Regions from separate parts of the Candidatus Pelagibacter sp. uisw_138 genome, predicted to be linked through region 3. Evidence: riboswitches for the same ligand, from Rfam matches in the RefSeq annotation. Region 3 holds a riboswitch; each other region holds the start of a gene.
What was found. A riboswitch is a leader RNA that binds a small molecule or an ion and turns the genes downstream of it on or off. The one in region 3 is predicted to bind S-adenosylmethionine.

Region 1 (3,280 bases), 470 kb from region 3:
TTTATAAAACTAAAAAATTTCACAAAAGAATTCCAAATTTACTTTTATTATTCATACTCAAGTTGATAGTTTTACAGATTGTATTGGGTGCTTTTTTATCGGGCTTAGATGGTGGTCTAATCTATAATTCGTGGCCTGATATGAACGGTAGCTTTTTCCCAAATGATATTGGTTATAACGATATAATTAATACTCAATTATTTAACAACCCATCAATTGTTCAATTTCTGCATAGAGTTACAGCATATTTACTTTTATTTTTTATTATTATCTTAAATTATCTCTATATAAAAAATAATTATGGAACTAAAAATATTATACTATTTGATATTGCAATATTGCTTCAGATCTTTTTGGGAATTATAACTTTACTATCTGGTGTAGAGATTAAATATGCATCACTACACCAGTTAGGTTCAATTTTTGTATTAACTACTTATCTTGCAATTATATATAAAAACTCTAACCAACAGCTTTAGCTTTATTAATGTCTTCAACATTATCTGTTCTTTTTAGAGCTTGTTCTAAATCTTCAATAATGTCGTCAATATGTTCAAGACCAATACACAGTCTTACATATCCTGGTGTTACACCTGAGGCTAAAAGTTCTTCTTCATTTAATTGACTGTGTGTTGTTGTTGCTGGATGAATTGCTAAACTTCTAGCATCACCAATATTTGCTACATGATAAAACATTTTTAAAGCTTCTATAAATTTTTTACCAGCTTCAATACCGCCCTTTAACTCGATACCAACTAAAGCACCATTTCCACCATTTAGGTATTTTTTAGCTCTATTTCCAATTTCACCCTTATATTGATTTGGATAAATAACTCTGGAAACTTCAGTATGTTTAACTAAATAGTCGACAACTTTTTCAGCATTTGAACAATGTTGTTTCATTCTTAAAGCTACTGTTTCAAGTCCTTGGATTAATCCAAATGCATTATCAGGAGATAATGCTGCACCCAAATCTCTTAATAAGACAACTCTAGCTCTAACTGCAAAAGAAACGTTCGCACCAGTTAACTCGGGTACTACTTTACCCCATACCGCACCAGCATAACTTGCATCAGGTTCATTAAATAGGGGCTGCCTTTTAGGATCTGCTGTCCAATCAAAATTACCACCATCGATTAAAGCTCCACCTACAACCGTACCATGTCCACCAATATATTTAGTAAGTGAATAAACAACTATAGCAGCACCGTGCTCTAAGGGCTTACATAGAACGGGAGAGGCGGTATTATCCATTATTAGTGGTATGTTATATTTTCTACCTATGTCAGATACTTCTTTAATAGGAAAAACTCTTAAGTACGGATTTGGTAAAGTTTCTCCATAAAATGCTCTAGTTTTATCATCTATGGCTTTTTCAAAGTTTTTAGGATCAGCAGGGTCTGCATACCTAACTTCAATACCAAGTTTACTTAAAGTATGCGTGAATAGCGAAATAGTACCTCCGTATAGATCTGTTGAACTCACAATATTATCACCGGCCTTTGCAACGTTTAAAATTGAAAAAGTTGATGCCGTTTGACCAGATGATACCGTTAAACAAGCTAAGCCCCCCTCTAATGCAGCAAGCCTTTTTTCTAGGGCATCATTAGTAGGATTCATTATTCTTGTATAAATGTTTCCAAACTCTTTAAGGGCAAACAAATTAGCAGCATGTTCAGTGCTATCAAATTGATAAGAGGTTGTTCTGTATATTGGTACAGCTACCGCTTTTGTTGTTGGATCACTTCTGTAATCACCACCATGTATGGCTATAGTCTCAGGGTTTTGTCTTTTTGTGCTCATCTTAATACTCCTTTTTTAGTACTTTTGCTTAATGCAAGGCGTACAATACAGTTCAAATGTGCCTACCGATAATGTATGTAAAAATCCTTTTTAGCATTAACTAGCCTGCAATAGGAACAAATCGGCTTAATCAAACTATCATTTAAGCATGATATTACAAGGAAAATATAAAATTGACATTATATCTAATAATAGTATTAATCCTCGCACAATGACAAAATTTCTAAAACAAAGTGAATTAACTAGCAACTGGTTTGAAATTGACGCAAAAAATGCTGTAGTCGGAAGACTTGCATCTATAATAGCCATGATTGTTAGAGGAAAAAACAAAACTACTTTTACACCTCATATGGATGACGGTGATTTTGTTGTAGTTAAAAATGTTGAGCAAGCAAAATTTACTGGAAAAAAATTTAAAGACAAAAAATATTACAGACATACTGGTCACCCTGGTGGAATTAAAGAAATTACTCCTGAAAAATTATTAGAAAAAAACAAACCTGATGAGACACTAAAATTAGCTATTAAAAGAATGTTACCTGGAGGAGTTCTTGGTAGAAAGCAGTTAACTAAAGTAAAAATTTATGCTGGTGAAGAGCACCCTCATGCAGCACAAAACCCTAAGCTTTTAGATCTAGGTAAATTAAACAGTAAAAATTTAATAAGAAATTAATATGGAAACAGCAGTTGCACCAACTAAAGTATCTACAAAAAAACCTAAAATTAAACTAGATTTTAAAGATAGTAAGTACGCAACTGGTAGAAGAAAAAAATCTATTGCAAAAATTTGGGTGAAAAAAGGTACTGGTAAAATTTATGTAAATGGCAGAACTATGGATGAATATTTCACTAGTGGAAGTCACAAAATGCAAATTACAAGACCATTTGAAATTATAAACCAAGCAACAGATTTTGATGTAAGATGTAGCGTTGCAGGTGGTGGTCACACAGGTCAAGCTGGTGCAATGGTTCATGGTATTGCTAAAGCATTAATCTTATTTGATTCAGAGAATAGAGCGGTACTTAAGACTGAAAAGCTAAATACCAGAGATTCTAGATCAGTTGAGAGAAAAAAACCTGGTCGTAAAAAAGCTAGAAGAAGCTTTCAATTCTCGAAAAGATAATTCTTTTTTAACACTAAACTGCTATAATATAAAAATGCCTAAGCTTAATGTTTTAGTTGCTGGATCTACTGGTTATATCGGTGTTCAATTAATTAAATTATTAGTTAAACACAGTGATATTAAGATTAAATATCTTTGTGGAAATTCCTCTGTTGGAAAAAAAATTTCTACTTATGAAAAATCACTAAATTCAAAGAAATTACCTAAAATTATTAGATACAATAAAGCACTTTTAAAAAACATAGATCTTGTTTTTACAGCTTTACCTAATGGCGAGGCGCAAGATATTTCAAATGATTTATTAAAACATAATGTATTAATTGATTTAGCTGCAGACTTTAGACTTAATAAAG
Region 2 (3,280 bases), 650 kb from region 3:
TTGCGCTCTTTTGTAATATTATTGTCGTATCAGGAAATTGTATTAATTATATTAAAGCTGGGAATATCAATGTTAAGATACTTACCCCGTACCTAATATCATCTGTTCCACTTGCATTCATAGGTGGATCTTTATCGATAGATAAAGAGGTTTTTGAAATTTTACTTTTTACTGTCTTAACATTAGCGGGAGCTCTACTTCTCATAAAATTTCAGTCTTTTGATCAAAAAATTGAAGTTTATAAAAAGATACCAAAAATGTTATCCCTATTAATTGGTGCATCTATTGGATTTGTGTCTGGTGTAGTTGGAATTGGTGGTGGTATTTTTTTAAGCCCTATATTGTTATTGATTAGAGTGGACAAAGCAAAAAACATTACAACAGCCGCATCATTGTTCATACTAATTAATTCTTTATCGGGACTTGCTGGTCAATTTACAAAAGCATCAACAATCAATGGAATTTTTGATTATTGGCCATTATTTTTATTCGTTTTATTGGGTGGTCAATTAGGAAACTATTTGAATCTTAAAATTTTTCCTGCAAGAATATTGGCTCTGGTAACATCAGCACTTGTCATATTTGTCGCTATTCGAATGGGACTGAAGTTGTTTGCATAACGCAGGTATTAAATTATTATAACAAGAACATGAAAATATTCAGAGCTTTTGGTCCAACTATAGGAAAAGGTAAGTTATCCAAAAAAATTATTACCCTTTTAAATGCTCATATTGATAAGTCTCAATTATCAAAAAAAAACGATTATAGCTCTAAACTGGCAAGTCAAATTCAGAATGAAATCAAGATACCCAAAACAATAGTTAATAAAAGTTTATCTAAAGAGTTAATAAAAAATATCAAAATTTATCTTAATAAGTCTGATGTAAAAAAAATTAAAGAAATTAAAATAATTAATCTATGGGTAGTTAGACAATTAAAAAATGAATATAATCCTATTCATTATCATGAAGGACAATTATCAGGAGTTGGCTATCTTAAAATCCCAAAAGATATGAATCAAAATAAATTTGTTAAAAATAAAAAGTTTAAAACTAATGGAACTATTGATTTTATTAATGGGCAAACTAACTTTTTGAGTAAAAGTATCTATAATTTAAACCCAAAACTAGGGGATCTATTGATTTTTCCAAATTATTTGATGCACACTGCTTATCCTTTTAATGTTGATGGCGAGAGAAGATCTTTCTCTTTTAATGTTAAAATATTATTCAAGAAGTGATTTACTAATCAGTTTATTAGTTATATAATAAGGATAACCGATTTGATCCATATTGCAGGTACTAACTGCTAAAAAGGAAATCATAAAATAAATTGGTAAAGGTAGTTGGACTATATTGTGCACCTGGCATAAAGCTAAAGCACTAAAAAAGTAAGGAGCAAAGATGGATATAAATTTTTTCAAAGAAACAAGAGTTCTAGATGGGGGAATGGGTCAAGAGTTATTAGCTAGAGGTGTAGAAGCAAATGGTACTCTCTGGAGTGCTAATGCATTATTGCAGGAAAAATATCATCAGCTTTTGCTTGATACACATTTAGATTTTATAAATTCTGGTGCTGAAATTATTGTAACAACAACATTTACTACAAGAAGAATGAGATTAAGGGATAATGGTGTTGAAGATAAATTTGAGTATTTAAATACTAAAGCTGGTGAAATAGCTAAAAAAGCAAAAGATTTAAACCCTCATGTTTTAGTTGCTGGTGGATTACCTCCTCAATATTTAACTTATGAGGCAGACACAAGATCTGATAGTGAAATTAAAGAAAATTTCTACGATCAAGCAAAATTGCTTAATCCTTTTATAGATTTTTTTTATTTTGACGTATTAAGCAGTGTACGAGAGTTTAAATTAGCGATCGAAGCCATAGAAAGCTTTGATAAACCTTATCTTATTGGAGCTCATATCTCAGAGGGTGTGAAATTGCCAAGTGGTGAAAATATTTCTAAAATTATCACAACTATAGATCACAAAAATTTACTTGGGATAATACTTTCTTGTGTATCACCAGAAAATTATGAAAAAAATCTTAACGAAATAAAAAGTTTAGGTGTTCCCTTTGGTTTTAAACTCAATGGATTTATTACAACAAAACCTACGTCAGGTTACACAAATACTTTTAATAAAAGTAAATCAGGAAACCCAAATGAATTTTTGGGTCATAGAGAAGATCTGATACCAGAAAAGATGGCTTTAATAGCAAAAAAATTTAAAGAAGCTGGTGCAACAATTCTGGGTGGTTGCTGTGAAACTAGACCTTCGCATATTAAAGAAATGGCTAAACTTAAGTAGTTTTTTTATTTCCTGCTTTTTTTACAAAATAAAGTCCCACTAATACCGCTAACAATGAAACTAAAACTTTATCAGTAATTATTTCATCTAAAAATATATAACTTAAGATAATCCCAAAAATAGGTATTAAGTAAGAAACTTGTGATTGAAATATCAACCCATTATTTTTCAAAATTCTAAATCTAAGCAACCATGCTAAACCTGTTGATACAAAACCAAGATAAACAACTGAAATACTCGATTCAATTGATGGAATTGTATGCCAGGGTTTTTCTATAAAAGAAACTAAGGGTATCAAAATTATTATAGCCCAAATTAATATTGAGCCTGTTACATTCTCATTTTTTTTATTACTAATTTTAAGAGTTAAAACTCCACCTATGACATAACAAGTTGATCCAAGTAAAATCATTAATGCAGAGAAAAAATTATTATCATTAATTAAAAAATTGTCAGAGAATAAATAGATAATTCCTGAAAATCCTATCAATATTCCAAATGTTTTAATAAAATTAAATTTTTCATTTTCGGTAAAAAAATGCCCTAATACAGTTGAGCTTAATGGTGTGGTTGACATTAATATTGCTGCTAAATTACTTTGAACCGATTTTATACCGTAGGCAATTAAAAAAAATGGCAGCACTAAATTTACAAATCCAATTATAGCAAACCAATACCAATCTTTTGAAAAAGCTTCTATTTTAATTTTTTTATAAAAACATAATAATAGTACTGGAATTGATCCAAAAAAAACTCTTAAGAAAGCAATTGTAATTGGACCAAAGGATTCTGTTGCAATTTTTATATTAAAAAAAGCTGAAGCCCATATTAAAGATAAAATTACTAATAAAGTATAGTCAATTAATTTAGGCTGTCTCATTCAATTATATCTTCAACTTTTCCATTTGTAATTTTTTGAATATTTTTAAAATTAATCTTAAAAACGCAGTTTGGATGTCCAGCTGCAG
Region 3 (3,280 bases):
ATAAAAAATTTAGAACAATTAAACAATCTTATTAAGGCCTCATGAGATAGCATGAGACCTTAACTAATATAATTTAAGCAACGCTTGCTCTTTGTTCAGTTTGCTCTTTATTAACAAAAGTGCTCGAAGCAACCTTTTGAAATAATTTAATAGGAACTCCTTTTGATAAAATGTCTAAAACTGGACAATGTGTATTTACAGTATCAATCAATTTATCTATCTCAGCTTTTGGTGATGAAGATTTAATATCAACAGTACCTGAGATGTGTTGAAAGCCAGGTCTAGTGTTTTTATTTAAAGCTAAAAAACCTTGAAGATCAAGCGTACCTATCAAATTAACACTGACACTATCAATATTAATACCAGCTGCTGTAGCAAAAGCTTTATACGTTATCTCCTGACACGTTGCTAAAGCTGCTAATATTAACTCTACTGGACTGGGTCCTTCGTCTTTTCCACCAAAACTTTTGGGTTCATCCACTATCAATTTATGTTCTCTGAGGGTAACCACAGATTGAAGCCCTTCCTTAAGAATTGAGTTGCTTTCATATTGGACCACAGCATTTTTTGGATTAGCTATAAAATCCTTCTGTAGATTACTTATTGTTTCTTTTAGATTATTACTCATTTTTTTATCTCCTGTTTTAGTGCTTCGACATATGTCAGGCGCACAATTTAGTTAAATGCCCTCCTTAATTTATTTACGCTTTATCTCCGTATTCAGTCATATGTTTTGAAATTCTTTTATTTTTTCCATACATAAAATGATTTTCCATGTTCTCTCTGTATTTACTTGCTGGAACTTTTAATCCAATCGACTCAGCAACTTCCCTAATCAACATTGGATTTGCTCCACAACAAACTCCTAAATAATTCACTCCTAATGCATAAGCATCTTTTGCAAATTTACCTATTTCATATCTATTGCAGAAGTGTGGATCTAATGCCGTTGGAAACGTTCTTCCATGTGGTGATGGACAAGCACAATTACTTCTGTCTGGCAGATTAAAAAATGTTGGAAAGTCTTCACTGGTTCTGTAAGGAATAGGCAAGGCTCCAACATGACATTTAACTGCTTCTCTAATTTCTTTTAAAAAGGGAAACATTGTAGCTGGCCCTCTAAAACAATTTAAACCAACAACATCGGCTCCACGTTGTTCAAGCTCTTTACAAGTATCAACAACAGATTTTCCATCTCTCATTTTATTTTCACCCATTGGAGAAATTGTTAGAACTGTTGGTAAACCTGTTTTTTTCATTACCTCTAAAGCTTTGTAAGCCTCTTCAGCATAATAAAAAGTTTCACCAATCAACATATCAGCCCCTTCCTCAACAGCCCAACCAACCATCTCTGTAAACATTCCTTCAACTGCTTTTTGAGATTGAGGGTCATTATGTTTCCAAATATTTGAATTTGAAATATTACCTGCCATTAAATTTGGTTTAGACCCCTTAGGTGTGTCTAGTGCTACTTTTTTAGCAATTTTTAGTGCTGAACGGTTTAAAGGTTCAAGAAGTTCTTCTTTACCAATAACACGCATTTTTTCTCTGTGTCCATTATAAGTAAAAGCTTCAACAATATCTGAACCTGCATGTTGAAATTCTCTATGCAAATTCTCTAATACCTCAGGATGGTCCAATGAAACCATTGGCACAAATTCTCCTGATGCCATGTACCCACGTCTTTCAATTTCAAATAAAAAACCTTCAGCACAAATTACAGGACCTTGATCTAATCTTTCTGTTAATTTATTTTTTGTCATTTTTTTTCTCCAAATTATTGGAGAAAAGAAACTGAAAAACGTTAAACAAGAGGGTTGTAAATTTAAACAATCTCTTTTCTCCTTTTTAGTGCTTAAGCAAATGCTGGGTGCACAATATGGTTCAAATACCCGGTTTAGATTTGAAAAATTTCCAAAAAAACCACCTACTAAAGCGGTAGTTGAAACGTCGCTTTAGCAGGAATTTATAAAGCGCTCTGCAATTTAACTTAAATCAGCACTAACTAATTTTAATCATATTTTAGAACTAAAGGATACTTAAATTTTTACCGTATTTTTAAGGCTATCTAATTCTATTTTCTACAAAATTCTTATTTAGCTTTACTGAAATAGTTCGAGTATTTCTTTTATTCCACTCTGAAAAAGATCTTAAGATAGGCATAACCGAAAAGCCAAATTCAGTAAGTGAATACTCAACTTTTGGGGGCATTATTCGAATAACATTTCTATTAATTATTCCATCTCCCTCTAACTCCTTAAGCTGCTTGGATAACATTTGTTGTGTAATGGTTTTCAATCCTTTTTTAAGTTCACCAAATCTAATTTTTTTACTTTGCAGTAAACTAAACAAAATTCTAATTTTCCATTTACCTCCAAGAAAATAAACAGCTCTTTCAGCTGGACAATCTATTAAGTTTTTCATGGTATGTTTTTATATACTAGTATGATTATTTTGCGTTATTGCATTATTAATAACAAGGCACTATGTACAAGTCAAACAAATTGAAAGGATAAATATGAATAATGGAGAAAGAGCAGGCGAAAGTGCAATCGCTGTTGAAGTTGAAAAAGATAAATCTTATTATTGGTGTTCATGTGGAAAAAGTGCAAAGCAGCCTTTTTGTGATGGATCACATAAAGGTACAGATTTTACACCTCTGGCATACACGGCTGAAGAAACTAAAAAAATGTTTTTTTGTGCTTGTAAACAAACTAACAATCAACCATTTTGTGATGGATCACATAATAAAAAATAAAGGATAAAATGCAAAATTTAAATAATAAAGTTAATAATTTTTTTTCAAACATAGATGGATTAGCCTCTTTATTTTTTAGATTTGGAATAGGGATAGCTTTTATAATTCATGGCTTAGGTAAATTTCCTTTACCCCCTCAAGGATTAATTGATTATTTTAACTTATCACCTGCACTAGCATCAACTGTTGCTATATCTGAGTTGTTGACTGGATTGGTATTAATAATAAGTGGTTTTATTAAAAATCCTTTTGGAAATATACTCACAAGACTATCGGGACTAAACATAACTATCTTAATGATAACTATACTGATCTTTGCTCACAAAGACTGGTTCTTCACAACAAAACTATTTACCAGTGAACAAATATTTCTTTTAATTGGTGGAGTTTATTTTTTAATTAAAGGTAATCGAACGTAAATATGAGCCAAATCGAAGTAGAAAAAATAATAGAACCAGTTGCAGCATCAGATGGTGCTGGTGTTAAATTAAAAAGAAGTATTGGCACTCACCTTATTGATTA

Region 1: linked by a shared signal. The riboswitch ahead of AC5YGC_RS03425 (PLP-dependent transferase) and the one ahead of AC5YGC_RS06050 (homocysteine S-methyltransferase family protein) in region 3 are both predicted to bind S-adenosylmethionine.
Region 2: linked by a shared signal. The riboswitch ahead of AC5YGC_RS01840 (homocysteine S-methyltransferase family protein) and the one ahead of AC5YGC_RS06050 (homocysteine S-methyltransferase family protein) in region 3 are both predicted to bind S-adenosylmethionine.

What each region holds. Positions count from the first base shown of each region.
Region 1 covers NZ_CM183453.2:647,789-651,068, reverse strand. The annotation lists gene AC5YGC_RS03430 (COX15/CtaA family protein) at 1-479, shown strand, start outside; gene AC5YGC_RS03425 (PLP-dependent transferase) at 463-1,803, opposite strand; SAM riboswitch class V at 1,808-1,876, opposite strand; gene rplM (50S ribosomal protein L13) at 2,015-2,476, shown strand; gene rpsI (30S ribosomal protein S9) at 2,478-2,927, shown strand; gene argC (N-acetyl-gamma-glutamyl-phosphate reductase) at 2,962-3,280, shown strand, end outside.
Region 2 covers NZ_CM183453.2:358,778-362,057, reverse strand. The annotation lists gene AC5YGC_RS01850 (TSUP family transporter) at 1-620, shown strand, start outside; gene AC5YGC_RS01845 (putative 2OG-Fe(II) oxygenase) at 650-1,240, shown strand; SAM riboswitch class V at 1,331-1,394, shown strand; gene AC5YGC_RS01840 (homocysteine S-methyltransferase family protein) at 1,404-2,312, shown strand; gene AC5YGC_RS01835 (EamA family transporter) at 2,305-3,192, opposite strand; gene AC5YGC_RS01830 (YbaK/EbsC family protein) at 3,189-3,280, opposite strand, start outside.
Region 3 covers NZ_CM183453.2:1,121,963-1,125,242, forward strand. The annotation lists gene AC5YGC_RS06040 (haloacid dehalogenase type II) at 1-45, shown strand, start outside; gene AC5YGC_RS06045 (OsmC family protein) at 74-628, opposite strand; SAM riboswitch class V at 634-698, opposite strand; gene AC5YGC_RS06050 (homocysteine S-methyltransferase family protein) at 702-1,763, opposite strand; SAM riboswitch class V at 1,839-1,903, opposite strand; gene AC5YGC_RS06055 (winged helix-turn-helix transcriptional regulator) at 2,065-2,424, opposite strand; gene AC5YGC_RS06060 (CDGSH iron-sulfur domain-containing protein) at 2,519-2,758, shown strand; gene AC5YGC_RS06065 (DoxX family membrane protein) at 2,767-3,177, shown strand; gene AC5YGC_RS06070 (pirin family protein) at 3,180-3,280, shown strand, end outside.